Regions from separate parts of the Bradyrhizobium pachyrhizi genome, predicted to be linked through region 4. Evidence: riboswitches for the same ligand, from Rfam matches in the RefSeq annotation. Region 4 holds a riboswitch; each other region holds the start of a gene.
The links. Region 4 has a riboswitch for cobalamin ahead of QA639_RS16910 (DUF1636 family protein). Riboswitches for the same ligand answer to the same signal wherever they lie in the genome.
Positions count from the first base shown of each region.

Region 1: linked by a shared signal. The riboswitch ahead of QA639_RS03285 (TonB-dependent receptor) and the one ahead of QA639_RS16910 (DUF1636 family protein) in region 4 are both predicted to bind cobalamin.
Region 2: linked by a shared signal. The riboswitch ahead of metE (5-methyltetrahydropteroyltriglutamate--homocysteine S-methyltransferase) and the one ahead of QA639_RS16910 (DUF1636 family protein) in region 4 are both predicted to bind cobalamin.
Region 3: linked by a shared signal. The riboswitch ahead of QA639_RS05030 (TonB-dependent receptor) and the one ahead of QA639_RS16910 (DUF1636 family protein) in region 4 are both predicted to bind cobalamin.

Region 1 is NZ_CP121667.1:739,123-744,507, reverse strand. It holds gene QA639_RS03300 (ABC transporter substrate-binding protein) at 1-167, opposite strand, end outside; gene QA639_RS03295 (ABC transporter ATP-binding protein) at 269-1,042, opposite strand; gene QA639_RS03290 (FecCD family ABC transporter permease) at 1,039-2,082, opposite strand; cobalamin riboswitch at 2,195-2,392, shown strand; gene QA639_RS03285 (TonB-dependent receptor) at 2,556-4,763, shown strand; gene QA639_RS03280 (hypothetical protein) at 4,877-5,050, shown strand; gene QA639_RS03275 (ABC transporter substrate-binding protein) at 5,247-5,385, shown strand, end outside.
Region 2 is NZ_CP121667.1:7,333,487-7,338,871, forward strand. It holds gene QA639_RS34595 (hypothetical protein) at 610-885, opposite strand; gene QA639_RS34600 (glycoside hydrolase family 12 protein) at 1,073-1,870, shown strand; cobalamin riboswitch at 2,414-2,633, shown strand; gene metE (5-methyltetrahydropteroyltriglutamate--homocysteine S-methyltransferase) at 2,742-5,093, shown strand; gene QA639_RS34610 (hypothetical protein) at 5,111-5,308, shown strand.
Region 3 is NZ_CP121667.1:1,125,037-1,130,421, reverse strand. It holds gene QA639_RS05030 (TonB-dependent receptor) at 1-1,790, opposite strand, end outside; cobalamin riboswitch at 1,897-2,091, opposite strand; gene QA639_RS05025 (CobW family GTP-binding protein) at 2,318-3,247, opposite strand; gene QA639_RS05020 (amidohydrolase family protein) at 3,249-4,739, opposite strand; gene QA639_RS05015 (hypothetical protein) at 4,893-5,297, opposite strand.
Region 4 is NZ_CP121667.1:3,697,277-3,702,661, reverse strand. It holds gene cobN (cobaltochelatase subunit CobN) at 1-615, opposite strand, end outside; gene cobW (cobalamin biosynthesis protein CobW) at 615-1,649, opposite strand; gene QA639_RS16910 (DUF1636 family protein) at 1,646-2,020, opposite strand; cobalamin riboswitch at 2,115-2,324, opposite strand; gene cobO (cob(I)yrinic acid a,c-diamide adenosyltransferase) at 2,361-3,014, shown strand; gene QA639_RS16900 (cobyric acid synthase) at 3,026-4,474, shown strand; gene cobD (threonine-phosphate decarboxylase CobD) at 4,676-5,385, opposite strand, start outside.

The sequences.
Region 1 (5,385 bases), 3.0 Mb from region 4:
GCCCAGGATTGCCAGGCATCGCGCGAAAAGCGGCTGAGGCCGATAATCTGGTCCGGGTCGGCCAGCGACAGCACGAGCTGGTCGCTGCAGACATTCATCGAGACGATGCGCGGTCCAGCAGCGAACGAGGGAGCGGCTGACGCGAGCCACACGAGGAGCGAAAGCATCAGGGCAAGGCACGACGCAAGATAGCGTCCGCGCGAAAACAGCGCCCCCTCCCCCGCAAGCGGGAGAGGTGAACTGAACTCGTGGAGACGCCGCATCCTCATCACACGTCCGCCCACGGCACGATGACCGCCTCGCGCTGAAATTCGGCGCGATAGGCGCTGACCCGGAACACGCTGGCGAGGACCGCCTCCGACAATGCGTCGACAGGCGCGCCCTGCGCGGCCAGCCGTCCCTCCGACAGCACCAGAACATGATCGGCGAAGCGCGCGGCGAGTCCCAGGTCATGCGTCACCACGATCACCAGCACACCGGTATCGGCGACGTTGCGCAGCTTCTGCATCACGTCGATCTGGTGGCGCGGATCGAGCGAGGCGGTCGGCTCGTCGGCGAGGATCACCGGCGCCTCCACCGCGAGCACCCGGGCCAGCGCGACGCGGCTGCGTTCGCCGCCGGAGAGTTCGGTGACGCGGCGATCGCTGAATTCAGTGACGTCGACCGCCTGCATCGCGCGCAGCACCGCCTCCATATCCGTCTGCGACAGCCGCGCCGGATCGGTCGCGCCGTGCGGATAGCGGCCGAGCGCGACGATATCGCGCGCCGGCAGCGGCCAGTGCACCATGTGCCCCTGCGGCAGATAGGCGAAACGTTTCGCGCGCTCGCGCAGCGGCAGCGAGGCCAGCGCATCGCCGCCGATCCGGATCTCGCCGCCCGACGGAATCAGCCCGGCCAGCGCGCGCAGCAGCGTGGTCTTGCCAGCGCCGTTCGGCCCGATCAGCGCGACGAGATGGCCCGATGGCAGCGACAGCGAGACATCGTGCAGCACCTCGCGGCTGCCGAGCGAAGCATTGAGCGCGGTAGCGGAGAGCAGCGTCATGCCACGCCTCCGCCGAGCGCGCGGCGTTCGCGCATGATCAGATAGAGGAAGAACGGCACGCCGATGATCGAGGTCAGCACGCCGACCTTGATGTCCGAGGTCGAAGGGATGATGCGCACCGCGATGTCGGCGGCGAGCAGCAACGCCGAGCCGGTGAGCGCGCTCGGCACCAAGAGCCGCGCCGGATCGTGACCGATCACGGGACGCATCAGATGCGGCGCAACGAGGCCGATGAAACCGATCGTGCCTGTCACGGCAACTGCGCCGCCGACGCCGAGCGCCACGCCCGTGATCACGAAAAGCCGCAACCGCCCGACATCGACGCCGAGGCTCTGCGCCGCCTCCTCGCCGAGCGTCAGCGCGCGGAACGCGCTCGCCTGGCTGAGCAGGATGGCGGCGCCTGCGACGATGAAGGGCAGCGCCAGCGCGACGTGCTGGAAGCTCCGGTCTTCCAGCGAGCCGAGCAGCCAGAACGCGATCTCCAGCACCACGAAGGGATTGCTGGAGAGGTTCATCACCAGCGCCGTCGCCGCTCCCGCAAAGCTCGAGATCGCGAGCCCGGCGAGGATCAGGATCAGCAGTCCGGCGTTGCGGCCGGCGATCGCAAGCAGCGCGAACACCGAGCCGAACGCGGCGATGATCGCCACCACCGGCAGCGCGTAGGAACGCACATCGGCGAGGCCCAGCGCGATCACCAGCACCGCGCCGAAGGCGGCCGATTGCGGCGCGCCGAACAGTGACGGCGAGGCTAGCGGATTGCGCAGCAGCCCTTGCAGCGACGCACCCGACAGCCCGAGAATACCGCCGATCGCGAATGCCAGGATGGTGCGCGGCAGGCGGATCTCGCGCACGATCACCTGCGCCACATCGCTGCCGCCGCCGAACAGCGCCTCGATCACCGCGAGCGGCGACAGCCGCACCGGCCCGATGCCGAGCGAGAGCACGCACAGCAGGGCCACGAGCGCGAGCAGCGCCGCGGTGGCGCCCCACCGGCGCCGCGCCGCGACCTCGGCCGCCAAGGCAAAATCCTGCACGCTCATTGGATCCATGGTCTTACAGCGATCGCCGTGGCAGACAAGCGACACTCGGCAAAAACCGTGGCCGCCCGGCCATTGCCCGACTTCCGCCGGATTGACTTTGCTACCCGGCCGAACCCTAGATGAACATGACGGTTCTTTCGTGAGATGAAAAGGGAATGCGGTACGGGGAAACTTCCCCAACGCCGCGGCTGCCCCCGCAACTGTATGCGGTGAATCCTTCGTCACAGGCCACTGGGAATCTCGGTCCCGGGAAGGCGATGAAGGGTAACGACCCGCGAGCCAGGAGACCTGCCGTCAGCCGTGATCACACGCGATGCTGCCGGTCGGGGAGTACAGGCATGAGCTTCACCTGATGCTGTGAGCACGATGGTGAGACTGGTTCGCGGTGACGTGCCACTGACGTTACCGAGACCTCGCTTATGTTCTCCTTCCCTTTCCATCGGCGACACCGCGCGCTTCTGCTCGCGTCGACGATGATCGCGCCGGCAATCCTTTTCTCCGCCGCGCGGGCGCAGCAGGCACCCGCTCCCGATCAGCTGCCGGCGATCGAAGTCACCAAGCCGCGCGACCAGAACGTCACGCGCGCCAGGCCGGCCGCTGACGAAGCGCCGGCGCCGCGACGCCCGGCGCCGGGCACCTCGCAAGGCAACGACACAGGCAGCGGATCGGGCACGACAGCGACCGGCGCGGCCACCGGAACGGATGGCACCGGCGGCGGCCGCCAGTTCGCCGGCATTGTCGGCTCCTCCTCGGCCGTGATCACCGCCGACGACATCGCCCATTCGCCGGTGCAGTCGTTGCCCGAGATCCTCGCGCAGGTGCCAGGCGTGCAGCTGCAAACGCCCTATGGCGGACCGAACGGCGCCAAGACCTCGGTCGACCTGCGCGGCTTCGGCGCCTTCGCGACCGACAACACGCTGTTCCTGCTCAACGGCCGCCGCCTCAACGACGTCGACAAGGCCGGCTTCGACCTCACCACGATCCCGCTCGATTCGATCGAGCGCATCGAGATCACGCGCGGCAACAGCGGCGCGGTGCTCTACGGCGACAACGCGGTGGGCGGCGTCGTCAACATCATTACCAAGACCGGCGTCGGCGGCCCGCCGACGACGATGCGCGCCGAGGCCGGATTTGGCTCGTTCAACACCCGCATGGCCGCGGTCTCCGCGGCGCTCAACTCCGGACCGTGGTCCACCTCGTTCTACGGCAACGGCATCAAGTCCGACGGCTACCGCGTCAACAATGCGCTCGACCAGCGCAACGCCGTCGGCAACATCAACTACACGACGCCTGATCTCACCGCCTTCCTGACCGTCACCGGCAGCGACCAGAAGCTCGGCCTGCCCGGCGGACGGCTGGTCGATCCGTCGATCGGCGTCAATGAGCTGCTCACCGACCGCCGCGGCGCCGCGACGCCCTTCGACTATGCCAACCAGCAGACCGCCAGCGTCACCGCCGGCTTCACCAGGTCGCTGATGAACGGCGTCGACCTCATCGTCGACGGCGGCTGGCGGCAGCGCGAGACGCAGAGCGGCTTCTTCGGCAGGGTGCCGACCATCAGCTTCGCCTCGACCTACAATGACGCCGCGCTGCAGACCTGGTCTCTGACACCGCGGCTCAGCGTCAAGAACGTGATGCTGGGGATGCCGTCGACGATCCTGACCGGCATCGACTATTACGATTCGACCTTCCGTGAGGCGCGCGGCGCCTATCAGGGCGTCGATCCCTTCCATATCTACAATATCGAGCAGCGGTCCGTGGCCGGCTACTGGCAACATGCGCTGGGCCTGTTGCCGACGACCGACTTCTCCTACGGCGCGCGGGTCCAGAACACCAGCATCTCGGCGCGCGATCGCTACGACCCGAATGCGCCGTTCGCGTTCGATGCGCAGGCAGCGCCGCTCGACAGCAACGAGACGCAATACGCGCTGCATGTCGGCGTCGAGCATCGCCTGACCGACACCTTCTCCGTGTTCGGCCGCGCGGCCCGCGCGTTCCGCACGCCTGATGTCGACGAGCGCGTTGCATCAGGGCCGTCATTCGACCCGCTGACCTTCGCCCCGATCCCGCAGACCTTCCAGCTCAAGACCCAGACCTCGCAGGACGTCGAGGGCGGCTTCCGCGTCAGGACCAATCGCTTCCAGGTCCAGACCAGCGTCTATCTGATGGATCTCGACAACGAGATCCATTTCAACCCGGTGCTGTTCTACAACACCAACCTCGACCCCACCCGCCGCTACGGCAGCGAGACCAGCGCCTCGCTGAGGGTCAGCGACAGCGTGACCCTGCGCGGCGGCATGGCGATCACCCGCGCCGTCTTCCGCGAAGGCGTGTGGGCCGGCAACGACGTACCGCTGGTGTCGCGCTACACCGGCAATCTCGGCGTCACCTGGAATATCTGGCAGAACTACCTGGTGTTCGACGCCACGGTGCGGGCCTGGAGTTCGCGCATCATGGACAACGATCAGGCCAACACCCAGAGCCGGATTCCCGGCAACGCCCCCGCCGATATCAAGCTGAGCGGACAAGTTGACCGCTTCTTCTGGTCGCTGAGCGTGAACAACCTGTTCAACGCGCTCTACTACGACTACGCCATCGCGAGCACGTTCACGGATGGCCGCTTCTCGGCCTATCCGCTGCCCGGCCGCACCTACATGGTCAAGGCCGGCGCGACGTTTTAGAGCGTGATCCGGTGGGGCGGGTGTGCCCTGCCGCACCGTCTCCCGAACATTACAAACGCACGGAAACTGGGGTAGAGTTCCGGCAGCTGATTTGACCCGCGCAGGGGAAACGCATGGCCAAGGCCGGGAAGCAGACCAAGGGCGGCACGAAGATCAAGGACAAGACCGACGACAAGGCGAAGAAGCCTCCGCCACCCGCAGCGCTACAGGACGATGACTATTACGAGGACGGCGACATCGCCACGCCGAAGCTCGACCGCTACGGCAATGATGACGAGCCGTTGTGAGGCGCGGCGAATATCGATCGACAGATCCTGCGCTCAGTCGCGCGCGGCGGCCTGGTAGCTTGCGAGCTACCGAGCCCGGCTCGTCGTCGCCAAGCAGACAATAGGTCGCAGCGGGGTCATGGGCTGGCCCCCCTTCCGGATTGGTTACCATGCTAGGCTCCGCATGGACGCTGGGTCCTTGCTGGGGGGCGGTGCCATGAGATTTGCGAAGGCGGTGCTCACGGTCTTCTGCATCATCGCGTCGATGTGCGACCCGTCCAATGCGCAACAGGCCCCCCGGAAAGTAGGAATCCTCATCAACGGCAGCCCGTCGCCGCTGTTCGACTCCATCAAGA
Region 2 (5,385 bases), 3.6 Mb from region 4:
ACGCAAGAAGCCCAACCACTTTCTATGTCAATTGAAGCCGGTTTGGCTGCCCGCCAGAACGTGGGAATATGAACACGTCACCATAGATATTGAGGGGCCGTTCGATACTGGAGGACGTGCGGCAGCAACGACCGCCAACGTGCGCGAAGTCGAAGATTCGAAGGCACAGCCTCTAGCGCGCATCGCGCGCAGCGCCTTTCAGGCACTCTGGCTCAGGGATGAGATGAAATGGACATATGCGCCGAGACTGGACGCACAGTCCTGGCCGCGACCTCTGATTGGCCCCTGCACGCCATTGCGGCTTCGCGCGTATTGGCGGATGCTGGACCGGCAAGCGGCACGAAATGCGACGAGAATAGGATTAAGCCCAAGATCGCTAACTTGTCCGAAATCGATCCGAAGCGCGTAGCAGTCTTCTCTACCGGCGGGATGCGACAAGACAGCGATATCGTGTTCGCCGATCTCCCCAAACTTCTCGCGCACCAAGACCGAGCGCCGCGATGGCTTCGGTTCACGCGGACCTGCCCCGGCCCTCCGCCTGGAACGTGAGGCAATCCGCGAGACTGGTACGGAGTTTCGACATCAAGAACGTAAAGAACGCGAATGCGTCTATTCTTCAATGTAAGGCGGCCAAACGATCGCCGGCATATGCAAAATCCAACCGAAAATGTTCATTTTTACAAATCCTGCCTCAAAGTCCCCGCGGGGCTTTCCAGCTGACTGGAATCCAACGCGTGACTTGGTAGGCGCATCGATAGTCTTCCCCGGCTCGTCGCCCGGAGAAACGAACGCAATGTCAAGCCCGCCCGCGTCAACTGGATGCTCACAACCGAGAAGGCGCGCGTAAAAATGGCGTGCGCCGTCCAAACCCTTCAGCCAAATCAAGTCAATTTCAACGATTCAACTGCTCAGTGCCGCGGTTCTAGTCAGCTTCTCGAAAGCTAACCTGCCTACATTCGACCTTGGTCTGTAGACGCAAATGCCGGCGATGACTGAGCTTGGTCGCGAACCCAGGTAGGCGATGAGCCGATCGGCAAGAGGCTTTGTCGCTTATAAGAGCAAGGAGAGCCCCATGGAATCCAATCGGATAAACGGTGCCGGCTCGCGCGGGCCGGAATTTTGGGACGTCAGCACACAGGAGAATCATGACTTATTTAGCCAGACTGTGAATGAAATCAGGTCATCGTCCGCCGCGCCTGTAGCGGCAAAGCCTCCGATTTGGAGTTCGAGCGCTCCGTACGGGAACTTCTCGCGCAACGGGTATTCCTGGAACAACGATGTATGGGGCGCTGGCGCTGGGCATCAAACGATTTCGGTGCGTGACTCGAACCAGTGGAGCGTATGGTCGAACCAGCCGAATACGAAAGGCATCAAGAGCTATCCGCACGAGTCCTTCAATATCGGGAAACCGCTCAGTTCAATCAACACTCTGAGCTCGAACTTCAATCAGGAGGTTCCTGCTGGTGGCGCTTGGGACGCCGCCTACGATATCTGGGGCAACTCAAACCAGCAGGAGATCATGCTCTGGACAAACTACACCGGAAACTCGGACGGTAGCGGCAACGTAAAGCCGATTTCATATCACTATGCCCCTTCCGGGGCAGCGATCCCGGTTTACCGCAATATCAATGCAGGCGGGGCGACTTGGAACGTGTTTGAGGGCTTCAATGGTCACAAGGTCATCTCACTCCTGTGCACTTCGAAGACCAACAGCGGGACAGTAGACATCAAGAGTATCCTGCAGTGGATCAAGTCGACGGGCTATTTTGGCGACATAAACGTCGGTAGCGTCCAATACGGAGTCGAGATCACCTCCTCTCCTGGGGGAATGAACTTCAATTTCAACAACTGGACCGTGACCTCGAAGTGAAGATCCGCGTGCCGGAGATGATCTGAAGGGCACCAGCCGCAAACGGTTCGAACGCCTTGTTATGGAACATAAGCCTGCCTGGATACTCCGCCTCTGGGTCGACAGCGTATCCGAGCGCTTCGAGCCGAATTTTAGTTCCGCTCGGAATGAGCTGGTCCGGCTTTCATACTGAGGCGTGGGAAGGCCGCCAGCACCGGCGGGCGCTCCATCACTGCTTCCGACATCGGCAGGATAGGGCCCTCTCGCCCGCAAGACGCCCTTCTGCACGGCCGCCGAGTTTGAGGCCATCGGTTGCGCGACGGTCATTGGCCAGTGTCCGCGTTGGGGGTGCCAGCAGGGTGCAACAGACTTTATGCCGCTATTTCACGTGATGGCGACGCGCACGAGATTGTCGAAAGCATGCAGAAGCGCGCAGAACTCTATGCGATCGTTGGGTTTGCACCACTACAAGTCACTCTATTCTTCGGTTGTACCGAGCATCATTCCCGTTGGGATGCCGCAACAACCATAGTTTCTGAGGGTTGACGCACTCCCTCCGTTGCAGGTAATCGAAACCGTTGAGGTTCTCCAGATCACGATTGACCTGGAGCTAAGAGGGAAGCCGGTGCGCAGGTTCTTCGGAACGAAGCAATGCCGGCGCTGCCCCCGCAACTGTAAGCGGCGAGCCATCGTCCATTTCAGCCACTGAAGCGCAAGCTTCGGGAAGGCCGGACGATAGCTAGGACCCGCGAGCCAGGAGACCTGCCTCGGCAACATTAACGTCCACGGGCGGGGTGTCCCGGTGGTGCGGTTGCGACCCGTTTGCGCTCAACGCGCCTTGCGGAGTCCAGACGTGTCACCACGGCCTTTGCCCCCATTTGGGGTTAAGCCAATGTCCTCTACATCTATCTCCTCACTTGCGGTCGCAACTCTTGGTACGGCGCGCATCGGTCCACGCCGCGAGCTCAAGCTTGCGCTCGAAAGCTTCTGGTCCGGCACATCGGACGAGAAGGCATTGATCGAAGCCGGGATCGGATTGCGCACCGCCAACTGGGCGCGGCAGAAAAAGCTCGGTGTCTCGGTGATCCCGTCGAACGATTTCTCGTTCTACGACCAGGTGCTCGACACCTCGGTGATGGTTGGAGCGATTGCCCCGATCTATGGCTGGACCAGCGGCTCGATACCGCTTGCGACCTATTTTGCAATGGCGCGTGGCACCCAGGGTGATGTCCAAGGCGACCCGCACGATGCGTCCCGCGGCAACGCCCATCATGGCCAAAGCGTGCCGGCGCAAGAAATGACCAAGTGGTTCGACACCAACTATCACTATATGGTTCCGGAACTTGCGAAGGATCAGCAATTCCGTCTCGTCTCGCGCAAGCCGATCGAGGAATATGAGGAAGCCAAGGCGCTGGGCTACCAGACCCGACCTGTGCTGGTCGGTCCCGTCACCTTCCTCAAGCTCGCCAAGAGCAAGGATGCCGGCTTCGAGCCGCTGTCGCTGCTGGACCGACTGCTGCCGGTCTATGCCGAGGTGCTGCGGGAGCTTGCCAGAAGCGGCGCGGAATGGGTTCAAATTGACGAGCCCTGTCTGGTGCTGGATCTCGACGAGGCAGCTCATGACGCGCTGCGGCGTGCCTACGCCGAAATCGCCAGGGCTGTGCCGCAGATCAAGATCATGCTGACGAGCTATTTCGGCGGCCTCGGCCAGAACCGCGACACGGCGTTCGCGCTTCCCGTGGCCGGTTTGCATTTCGACCTGGTGCGCGCGCCCGAGCAGCTCGACGACCTCGCTCGCCTGCCCACCGACCGCGTCGTCTCGCTCGGTGTGCTGGACGGCCGCAACATCTGGCGTGCCGATCTGAGCAGAATTCTCGACCGGCTTGAGCCAGTCGTCGCAAAGCTCGGCAACGACCGCGTGCAGATCGCGCCCTCGTGCTCGCTGCTGCATGTACCGATCGATCTCGCGCTGGAAGTCAAGCTCGACGCCGAGGTGAAGAGTTGGCTGGCCTTCTCCGTGCAGAAGATCGAAGAGCTGGCCGCGCTCGGCAGGTCGCTCGCAAGCGGGCGCAGGTCGATCGCAAAGGACTTGAAGGCATCCGACGCCGCCGCGTTAGCGCGCAAGACCTCGCCGCGCATTCACGACGCGAAGGTGGCAAGCCGTATTGCCGGGATCGACGAGGCAGTGCGCCGGCGCGCCAGTCGGTTCGAGAAACGAGCCGCAGTGCAGCATGCGCGCTTCAACCTGCCAGCTTTCCCCACGACAACAATCGGCTCCTTCCCGCAGACCCAGGAAATCAGGAAGGCGCGCGCCTCGCACGCCAAGGGAGACCTGAGTGATACCGCCTACAAGACTTTCCTGCAAAACCAGACGGCACGCACCGTGCGCTGGCAGGAAAGCATCGGCCTCGACGTCCTCGTCCATGGCGAGTTCGAGCGCAACGACATGGTGCAGTACTTCGGTGAGCAGCTCTTAGGATTCGTCTTCACCGAGAACGCCTGGGTGCAGTCCTACGGCTCGCGCTATGTCAGGCCGCCGATCCTGTTCGGCGACGTGTCCCGTCCGAAACCGATGACGGTCGAATGGTGGCAGTATGCGCAGTCGCTCACCACAAAGCCGGTGAAGGCGATGCTGACCGGCCCGGTCACCATCCTGAACTGGTCCTTCGTCCGCGACGACATGCCGCGCAGTCAATCCTGCCGCCAGATCGCGCTCGCGATCCGCGACGAGGTTACAGACCTCGAAGGCGCCGGCGCCGGCATGATCCAGATCGACGAGGCTGCCTTGCGCGAAGGCCTGCCGCTACGGCGCTCGGAGTGGGCGACCTATCTCGACTGGGCGGTAGAATGCTTCCGCATCTGCTCGTCGGGTGTCCGGGACGAGACCCAGATCCACACCCATATGTGCTACTCGGAATTCAACGACATCATCGACGCGATCGGCACGATGGATGCGGACGTGATCTCGATCGAGACATCGCGATCGAAGATGGAGTTGCTGGACGCATTCCACAACTACCGCTATCCGAACGAGATCGGACCCGGCGTCTACGACATCCACTCGCCGCGTGTGCCTGAGGTGACCGAGATGGCCGCGCTGCTCAAGCTGGCGCGGCAGCGCCTGTCCGACGACCAGCTCTGGGTCAATCCGGATTGCGGCCTGAAAACTCGTAAATGGGACGAGGTCCGACCGGCGCTCGCCAATATGGTTGCGGCCGCGCGCGAGCTGCGGGCAGCAGGCTGATCTCAGGGAGGCCGCCGATGCAATTCTGGATCAAATGCACCCGCTACGGCAACGCGGAACCCTACTATGTCAATATCTCGCTCGTTGGCGGCATGTCGCGCGAGCGCGACAAGACGATCCTCGAATTCGTCGGCGCTCAAACCATCGAGGTGAACGAAACGCCAGAAGAGATTCTGGCGCTTCACATCGGTACGTCTGCCGGACAACGCATCTGACTCGCAGGGCTGGAGCATGATCGTCTGAGGCCGATTCGATTGGGTATTCCCGGTGGGTTCTGATTCAAGGTGCCGAC
Region 3 (5,385 bases), 2.6 Mb from region 4:
GGATCGGGAATCGTGAGCCCGGTCTTGACGATCTCGTAGGCAGCCAGCGTCCACTCGCCGCGACCGCCCCAGAACGACTGCTTGACCCCGATCTCGGTCTGCTTGCCGGTCGCAAGCTGGAACGTTTTCTGCGTGGTCGACAGTGAGATCAAATTGCTGACCGGATCGACGCCGACCGCGTACTGGCCATAGAATGCGAGGTTCTTGATCGGCTCGTAGACGAGGCCAGCGCGCCAGCTCGTGCCTGATAGCGTCGTCTCGAAACTGTTTGCCGGCGCCTTGTAGTCGGTGCGGTCCACCTCGGGGCGATCATACCTGACCCCGGTGACGAGCGACAATTGATCGGTCAGCGAGAGACGATCCTCGGCGAACAGCGCGTATTGATTGACGATCGCATTGAAGCCCGGCGTGGTCGCCGGCGTCGTCGCGAAGAACGACCCGGGATCGAACACATAAGGATTGACCGACGACGCGCCGCCATAGGGCGAGTTATTGGTGTGGGTGAAGTCGATCCGGTTGACGTCGAAGCCGGCGACAAACTGGTTCGCAAGTCCAAACACGTGACCGCTGAAGGTCGCATCCATCCGATTGCCGAGCTGCTTCTGGTCGTGGAGGATTTCGATATAGCTCGTCCGATCGATCAGCTGGGTCTTCGGATTCCAGGTGTAGTTCTCGATGTCGCGCCAGTGCCGCTCGCTGGTCAGGTAATACAGCGTGTTGTTGACCTTGACGCCGTCGGCGACGTCCCACTCGGTCTTGAACCGGGTCCAGCTGTCCTGATAGCGGATCGCGCTGTCCAATGCATTGTAGTTCTTGAAGCGCAGCGCGTCCTGGATCGAGCCGTTGATCAGCGGCGTGCCGAAATAGCGCGACGGACTGCGGTCGCCGTAGTCCTCCGACAGCGTGAAGGCGAGATTGTCCGACGCCTGCACCCGCACGGCAGCGGAGACTACCGCGTTCGAGGTCTTGTCGCGATCGACCCAGCCGTCCGACATGTTGCCGGTAGCGTTGATGCGGTACGACACATTGGGATCGATCGGACCGGTGCTGTCCACGGACAGCCGCCGCGTCATGTTGCTGTCGAGCGAGACCTCGGCCTCATTATAGGGCGTATTGAGCGGTTTCTTCGGGATCACGTTGATGACGCCACCGATGGCGCCTTCGCCGTACAGCACCGAGGCGGGGCCGCGCAGCACTTCGATGCGTTGCGTCGACCAGGTGTCATAGGGGAATGTCAGGGTGCCGGAGCCGATATAGAAGCGCGTGCCGTCATACAACGTCATCACCGAGTTGCTGCCGGCAAAGCCGCGGGTGCTGAACGACAGGCCGCCATTGCCAGGCGCCGGCGTCGCGACGAACCCGGCCGCGTCCTGGGTGACGGCATCGAGCACATTGTGCTGGCCGCGTTCGGCGATGGTCTGCGCCGTGATGATCTCGACGCTGGCCGGCGTCTGCAGCGGCGTCAGATTGAGACGACTGCCGGTGCCGCCCTGCGTGGTGGCATTGAGCGTCGGCGATGCCGATCCCGATGCGCCCGACGCTGCGACGCGCGGCGCGTTGCCGGCTGTTGCGATCGTCGCGGGCCTCGGCCGTGGCCGCGCCGCAGCGGCCATGTCACGGCTGCGCGCCGCAGGCTTCGGCTTGGCGGTCACCGAGGGCGCGACCTCGATCGGATCGAGCCTGGTTGGTGGCGGCGTTTGTGCCGAGCCTTCGGCCGGCAACAACAGCGATGACAGGGAGCAGACGAGACCGAGGCGCCATTTGCGCGCAACGGGAAAGGACGGAGACATGAAACGACTCGCGGTAACGTGGCACGTCACCGCGAACGCGGACTGGCGCATTGCCCAAAAGGCAGTGCTCCGATCCCACCAGGACGCCCCCGCCCGATGTGCTCGCGTGTGACCACGACTGACGGCAGGTCTCCTGGCTCACGGGTCATCGCCTGTCGACGCCTTCCCGGGCCGATGGCCCAGTGGCAAATTGACGAAAGGCTCGCCGTTTACAGTTGCGGGGACAGCTGCGGCATTGGGGTTACCCTCGCACCGCATTCCCTTTTGATCCCCGAAGGGAACCGTCGGCAAAAACGATAGGTGGTGCCGGCAAGGCTGTCAATTCGATGCGATTGTCGCACACATGCTTTGCGGGATGGAGCTGCGGCGATGACACAGCGGCATCCGCGGATGACGCGGAGATGTAATCCCGTCATCGTGAGGAGCCGCGAAGCGGCGTCTCGAAGGATGCATGGCCACAGCTGGGCCGTCCATCCTTCGAGGCTCGCTCTGCTCGTGCCTCAGGATGACGGAAACATAAGCTCACATCACTCGATGTCGACACATCCCTGCATGATCACATCGATCTCGGTGCGCGACAGAGCACCCATCTCGGCGATAAACACGATGCGCGTGCGCGGCACGCCGGGCGACGGCACGCCGCCCGCACCCAAGGTCGCGCGGCCGCCGGCGAGTTGAAACACCGTCAGCCGCCCGGGCTGTTCCACCGTCTCGAACAATCCCTTCGCCCGCGCCAGCTTCGGCGCCAGTCTGCCGATCGCCTGCTGCAAGCGCGGCAGCACGACGGGCCGCTCCGAGGTCCAGCTCAGCGTCTCGAAGCGATCCGACGACGGCCGTCGCGGCGCGGTCTCGCGCGGCGCCGACACATGATCGAGGTCCGCCGGGAACAGTAGCGCGGCCGGCACCTCGCCATGCAAGGCATCAACCACCACGGCCGCCGGACGCACCGCGCGCACGGCGTCGCGGATCGCGGCGCACGCGGCGGCGTCGGCCAGATCGACCTTGCTCAGCGCCACCACATCCGCCGCCCGGAGCTGCGAGCGCAGCAGAGCATCGTTCAGCACCGCCGCAGGCTGCGCCGCGTCGACCACGCACAGCACCGTCTCCAGCGGCGCCTCCTTCCAGATCACGGGATCCATCAGGTTGCGCACGATGTCGGCGGGATCGGCGATCCCGCTGGTCTCGATCACGATGAATTCGGGACGCGGATCACGCCGCAACAGCGTGGCGAGCGTGCGCAGCAGGTCGCCCTCCAGCGTGCAGCAGATGCAGCCATTGCTCAGGCTGACCACGCCGTCGCTAGCGCCCGCGATCAGCTCGGCGTCAATATTGATCGCACCGAAATCGTTGACCACGGCGGCGATGCGCCGCCCTTGCGCATGCGCCAGCAGATGGTTGACGATCGTGGTCTTGCCCGCCCCGAGGAAGCCCGCGACCAGCAGGATCGGGACCGGCACCTCAGCCCCCCGTGACGGGGCGGCGCACCGGCCGGCCGGGACGCGCCGCGACATCGAGCACACCATCGCTGATCAGCGGCTGGCCGCTGACCACGAGATGCCGCACGCCCTCCGCCGGACGATTCATCGCGGAAAAGGTCGCGCGATCGCTCAGCGTCTCGTAGTCGAACACCACGACATCTGCGTCGGCGCCGACCTGCAGCCGGCCCTTGGCCCGCATCGCGGGCGTGCTCGCCGACAGGATCTCGGCCGGGATCAGCGCGCATTTGCGGATGCCTTCGAGCAGCGACACTTTCTTGCGTTCGCGCACCCATTCGCGGATGAAGCGGGTGAAGCAGCCGGCCGAGCGCGGATGCGAGGTAGCATCGTCGGGCAGCGGCCAGGCGTCGCCGCTGTAGGGACGGCCGTCCGACAGCGTCCACGGCATCGCGTCGGAGGCGATCGCGCCGCCCGGATACAGCACCGCCATGTCGAGCAGATCGCGATGATGCGCGTTGTTCTCGATGTCGAGCACGTGCCACAGCACCAAGGTCGAGGGCTCTTCGGCCTGTGCCGCCAGCAGCTCCTCGCGGCTGCCGAAACGGTGACCGTCGGTCACGCGCTGTACCGAATCGTAACCGAGGCCGTTACGCTCTTCGAATTTCGGATCGCTGAAGAAGGTCGCCGCCAGCACGGTCGAGCCGGTGCCGTAGGGATAGGCCTCCACCGTGATCGGCAGGCCTTGCGCCTGCGCTTTCGCGATCAGCGCAACACAGCGTTCGATATCCGTCTTGCTCGATGAGTTGAAGTGGCAGATGTGCATATGCGCGCCGGTGGCGCCGGCATAGCCGATCAGGCGGATATAGGCCTCAGCCGCGCTCTCGGGATCGATCCGTGACATGTACGCGACGTGGGTGAAGGTCGGCACCGCATGATCCGCCGCGAGCTGGCACACCGCGGTCAATTCCTGCACGCCGGCACCCGGCGCATAGGCGTTGAGAATGCCGATCCCGATACCGCCCTCGTTCAGGCCGATCGCGAGGCGGTCGAGGATGCCGCCGACCTCGCCTTCGGTCGCGACGTTTTCGATCCAGCGGCGATCGCGCATCGCGGCACCAAACGATTCCAGCGAGCTTTCTGAATTCGAACCGGTCATCGCACCGATGCGCGCGAAGGCCCAGTTGGCGGCGGCGCCGTAGTTCAGCACTCTGCCCTTCTCGGCCTGGCGCTTGTACCAGGACGCAACTTGCAGCACGCCGGCCTCGAGGTCGAGCGACGTCGTCACCCCGTCGAACGCCTGCATGCGGTCGGCCGGAATGGTCTGGCCATGCGCGTGCAGGTCGATGAAGCCCGGCGCCACCACGAGCCCGGTCGCGTCGATCTGCCGTTCGGAACCGCCGAGGCCGGTGCCGACCGCGGCGATCTTGCCGTCGACGACGGCGACATCGCCGATCGCGTCCATCCCGCTGGCCGGATCCACCACCCGGCCACCGCTGATCACCAAGCCACCCATCTCGCCACTCCCCGCATTCCGAAACCGACCGGTCCCTTGTCGAGCACAGAGAAGCGCATCGCACTGATCGCAGCAAGCCGGCCAGGGTTGTGGCGACATGCTGTGACGGAATATCCGCCGCGCGGTGATGGCGATTGCAGAGCGAGGCCTTTCCTACGCTCCGGTTGCACGCCGCGACGGCAGCCCGCGCCAGAGATCGGGGCCGGGCTTCACGCGGCTCGCCACGAGCTTCGGCGGCGTGCGGTCCTTGGTGTGGTCCTTGGCGATCGCCGCTTCGACCGCCCGCTTGAGCCTGGCATTGTCGATCTGCGCCAGGAATCGCCGGACGACGGCCTCCTGATCCGCGGTCTGACCAGCGATCGCCGCGCACAGTTCCGCGGTCGTCCTGCGGAAGAAGTGGAAGGCGTCATCGGCCGCGCCACCCAGCCGGTCAACCTCGCCGGCCACGCCGAGCGCGTGCATCCGATCGTCGTCGTCGAGCGTCACTGCGAAGCGCAGCACGGCAAGCTGCCAGGCACGGAGCAGCTTGCTCTCCGGTTCGGTCGCATTCTCGCGCATTAGTCGAACACCCCGCGCGCCTGACTTCCTTCGGCTGTCGAGGGAGGTCGGGCGTGGCGCGACTATCCTTGTGCGGGAATAGGTTTTC
Region 4 (5,385 bases):
ACGATAAAACGTCACCAGCACGCGCGGCCGGCCATCCGGTGCCGGCAACGCCGCGACGGCACCGCGCCGGGGATCGTAGACGCCGATCTCGGGAAGATCGATCTCGCCGACCACCGGCCCGGCATAGAGTCCGGACGCCAGCGCCAGTTGCGCGATCACGGCCTGCGCGGCAACGGGGCCGCCCTTGTCGCACAGCACCTTCAGACGGCGCAACGTCGAGACCGGCAAGGTCGAGAATTCATCCAGCCGCTGATCGTCGCGGCCATCGGCCGGCAGCACGACCAGGGCGATGCCGCGCTCCTTCGCCAGCCGATGCACCGCGGCCAACCCGTATGACCAATAGGGCTCGCCGCCGATCAGCCGCACCAGAATGCCGCGCGCGTGCGACAGCGTCCGCTCGATGTAGGTATCGACCGACAGCGCATGGCGCAACTCCGCGAGATTGGCGAGCCGCAGCGACGGCAACGCAGCGCGGCCGCGCCGCCAGCCGGCCGCGAAGGCAGCAAGATCGCTGTCGGAAAACGACAACACCACGAGATCGGCCGGATCCTGGCCGAGGTCCCTTGGCGTCGCGGTCTCCTCAAGGCCGCGGCTCTCGCGGAAGACGACGTGCATCAGACACCAAGCCGTGCCCTGATCGCGGCTTCATCGATGTCGGCATGTTCGCCGATCACGACGAGCTTCGACTGCCGCGCCCGGGCGCCCCAGGGCATGTCGAACTGATGCCGCACCCGCTCGCCGACCGATTGCACCAGCAGCCGCATCGGCTTGCCCTCGACCGCGATGTAGCCCTTGGCGCGCAGCACATTCTGCTCGCGCGCCAGCCCCTTGATCGAGGCGACCAGCGCGTCGACATCCGAAACTTCCGGAAGATCGATCACGACGGAATTGAAATCGTCGTGCTCGTGTTCCTCTTCGCCATCGTGATGCGACGGCCGCGCCGCGAGGTCGTTTTCCGCCGCCGCCTCGAGCCCGAGGATCACGCGTGCGTCGATCGTGCCGTCGACGACGGGCAACATCGGCACCTCGCGCGGCATCTCGGCCGCGATCACCTCTTTCGCCGCCTTGATCCCTTCCGCCCCGGCGAGATCGGCCTTGGTCAGCAGCACGATATCGGCACATGCGATCTGATCCTCGAACACTTCCGACAGCGGCGTCTCGTGGTCGAGATTGTCGTCCGCCGCACGCTGCGCATCCACCGCGGCCGGATCAGGCGCAAACCGGCCGGCGGCGACGGCCTCGGCGTCGGCGAGCGCGATCACGCCGTCGACCGTGATCCGCGAACGAATCTCCGGCCAGTCGAACGCTTTCAGCAGCGGCTTCGGCAGGGCGAGCCCCGAGGTCTCGATCACGATGTGATCGGGCTTCACGTTCCGCGCCAGCAACTGCTCCATCGCCGGGATGAAATCATCGGCGACGGTGCAGCAGATGCAGCCATTGGCGAGCTCGACGATATTCTCGGCCGGACAATTGGCGTCGGCGCACGACTTCAGGATGTCGCCGTCGACGCCTTCGCTGCCGAATTCGTTGACCAGCACCGCGAGCTTCTTGCCGTTAGCATTGCGGATCAGATGCTGGATCAGCGTCGTCTTGCCGGAGCCGAGAAAGCCGGTCACGACCGTGACCGGAATTTTGGCGAGCGTGTTCATTCTGCGGCCTCCGGCACGACGGGAAGAGGTGGAATGCGGGCGAGCGATTGCTTGCGGAAGATTTCCGGACGGCTGCGCCACGGCACGATGCCGTCGGGCGCCGCCGCATACGCGGAGGCACCGGCGATCACATCCGCGGCATTATCGGCGGACAGTCGGCCGTAGACATAGGACCAGCGCCCCGGCGCGCTGAGCGCGACTGAGCACCCTTGGCTGCAGGCCGACAGGCATGCGACGGGAACCAGATTGACGTCATCGGGCACGCCGGCCTCGACAAGCGCGGCATGCAGGCGTGCACCGGGCGCGAGCTCACCTTCCGCCGGCGTCTGGCCGGCGCGGCAGGTGATGCAGACATGAAGTGTAACGCTCATCGCCCTTCCTGGATTGACAGCGGGAAGCGATGAGGCACACGAACCGATTTTGGACAGGTTCGTTCCCCGTCGCGGAACACCCCGTCCGCCGGTTTCACAACATGCTGCGTTGGCAGGTCTCCCGGCTTGCGGAGCAGGTTTTACCCTTCGATGCCCACCTTCCCGACTCCATGGAATCAGTGGCTTGGGCATCTCTCCGGTCACGGTTGCGGGGGCGGCTGCGCTTCGGGCCCGATTTAGCGGAGCCCTATCGCATTCCCTCTTCGCCTGTCGTAGGACAGGAACCAACGCGGGACCACCATTCGTCCAAGCCTCGCACTTGTCAAGCCGAAGGAACGTGATGATTTCAGATGGAAACGACGCTGAAGACGGCACCGTCGGCACCGATCTTTCGCTGGACACGCGCCACGCGGACAAGATGGCGAAAAAAAAGGCCGCCCGCGACCGCATCATGGCGACCAAGAGCGGTGAAAAGGGCCTGATCATCGTTCATACCGGCGCCGGCAAAGGAAAATCGTCCTCCGCGTTCGGCATGATCGTGCGCTGTGTGGCGCACGGCTTTCCCTGCGCCGTGGTGCAGTTCATCAAGGGCGCCTGGGATACCGGCGAACGCCGCCTGCTCACCGGGCATTTCGGCGATCTCTGTCAATTTCACGCCATGGGCGAAGGCTTTACCTGGGAGACGCAGGATCGCGCCCGCGACATCGCGGCAGCGCAAGCCGGCTGGGAAAAGGCCAAGCAGCTGATCGCAGACCCGAGCCTGCGCATGGTCGTGCTCGACGAGATCAACATCGCGCTACGCTACGAGTACCTCGCGATATCAGATGTCGTCGACTTTCTGACCACGTCGAAGCCGCCGATGACCCATGTCGTGCTCACCGGGCGCAATGCCAAGGATGAATTGATCGAGATTGCCGACCTCGTCACCGAGATGACGCTGGTGAAGCATCCGTTCCGCTCAGGCATCAAGGCCCAGCCGGGCGTCGAGTTCTGACGGACATCACGATGGCGCGCGCATTGATGATCCAGGGAGCCGGCTCGGACGTGGGCAAATCGCTCATCGTCGCCGGCCTCGCGCGCGCCGCGCGACGACGCGGCCTGCGCGTGCTGCCGTTCAAGCCGCAGAACATGTCGAACAACGCCGCCGTGACCGTCGACGGCGGCGAGATCGGCCGCGCGCAGGCCTTGCAGGCCCTCGCCGCGGGCGTCGAGCCGCACACCGACATGAACCCGGTGCTGCTCAAGCCCGAAACCGATGTCGGCGCCCAGATCATCGTGCACGGCAAACGGATCGCCACCGCACGCGCGCGCGAATATGCCGCCATGAAACCATCGCTGATGGCCGCGGTGCTGGGGAGTTTTGCGCGCCTGAAGCAGCGCGCCGATCTGGTGCTGGTCGAGGGCGCCGGCAGCCCCGCCGAGGTCAACTTACGCAAGTCCGATATCGCCAATATGGGGTTTGCACGCCGGGCCGACGTGCCCGTGGTGCTGGTCGGCGACATCGACCGCGGCGGCGTGATCGCGCAGCTGGTCGGCATCAAGGCGGTGATCGATCCTGATGATGCCGCGATGATCCAGGGCTTTGTCATCAACAAATTCCGCGGCGATCCGACATTGTTCGACGACGGCTACCGCCTGATCGAAGAGCGCACCGCCTGGCGCGGGTTTGGCGTGCTGCCCTGGTTCGTCCGCGCCGGCGAACTTCCGGCTGAAGATGCGCTCGGGCTCGGCGAGTCGCGCAAGCCGGGCCAGTGCAAGATCGCGTTCCTTGCGCTGCCGCGGATCGCCAATTTCGACGACCTCGATCCGCTGAAGCTCGAGCCCGGCGTCGATCTCATGATGGTGCGTCCGGGCGAAGCCGTCCCGGGTGATGCGAAGCTCGTCATCCTGCCCGGCTCGAAATCGACCCGCGGCGATCTCGCCTTCCTGCGCGCGCAGGGCTGGGACATCGATCTCCTCGCTCATCGTCGCCGCGGCGGCCATGTCCTCGGCCTGTGCGGCGGCTACCAGATGCTCGGACAGAGCGTCGCCGACCCCGATGGGATCGAGGGTCCCGCCGGTGAAACGCGCGGCCTTGGGCTGCTCGATGTCACGACCACCATGACCGAACAGAAGACACTGACGCGCGTCAGCGCAGTGCATGAAGCGACCAGCCAGCCGATCAGCGCCTACGAGATCCATATCGGCCGCACCGACGGCCCGGATCGCGTGCGTCCTTTTGCATCGCTTGATGGCGCGCCGGAAGGCGCCATTTCGAGTGACGGGCGCGTTCACGGCAGCTATCTGCACGGACTGTTCGCCTCGGACGAATTTCGCAAGGCCTTCCTCGCGCAACTCGACATCGCGGCGGCTGATCAGCCCTACGGCGCCAGGGTCGAGAGCGCGCTCGACGCGCTTGCCGGGCACATCGAGACCCATCTCGATGTCGAAGGCCTGCTCGCGCTGGCGCGTTAAAGCGAGATAATTCCTGGGTCGAACAGCGACGGCGCTGTACCCCTCTCCCCGTTCTTCACGGGGAGAGGGTCGGGGTCAGGGGCCGTCTCCGTATATCCGGTGATAGCTGCGTTCGCGGAGACTCCCTCTCACCCGGAACGCATCTGGCGATGCGTTCCGACCTCTCCCCGCACGCGGGGCGAGGCGACGCTGAGATCGTCGCTAGACCGAAGACAGCACGGCGGAAAGGCGAGACCATTCGGCCTCGCTGCCCGGCAAGCCGAGCCGCAGCCATCCCGGCTTTTGCTGGAAGACCCGCGACCAAATCTGCGCACGCGCAAGTATCTCCTGCGCGGCCAACGCATCGTCGGTCTGGTACAGCCGGAACAGCAACGTGCCGCCGACCAGCGTCCAGCCCTGCGATCGCGCCATTGCGTCGAGCCTGACGCAGTCGTCTACCAGCCGCGCGGCCGTGGCCTTGGCCCAGTCGTGATCGAGCAACGCGCGCCGTCCGATCGCAATCGCGGCGCCCGAAACCGGCCATGGGCCCGCCATCGCGGCAAGCGCGGCGATGTCCGCCTCGCTGCCGATCGCAAAGCCGAGCCGCAAGCCGGCAAGTCCGTAGAACTTTCCGAAGGAGCGCAGGATCAGGAGCCCCGCGCGTCCTGCTTCCGGTGCAAGGGACAGGTCAGGAACGGCATCCGCAAAGCTCTCGTCGATGACGAGCCGGCCAACGCGCGGCAGCAGTGCCAGCAACTCGCGCCGGTCATGGCGTCGTCCGTCGGGATTGTTCGGGTTGACGACGACGGCAATGTCCGCACCCGCGAGCGCGGCGAGATCGGACACCTCGGCGACGTCCCAGCCGGCGGCCGACAACACCGCGGCATACTCATTGTAGGTCGGCGCCAGAATCCGCGCCCGCCCCAGGGGCG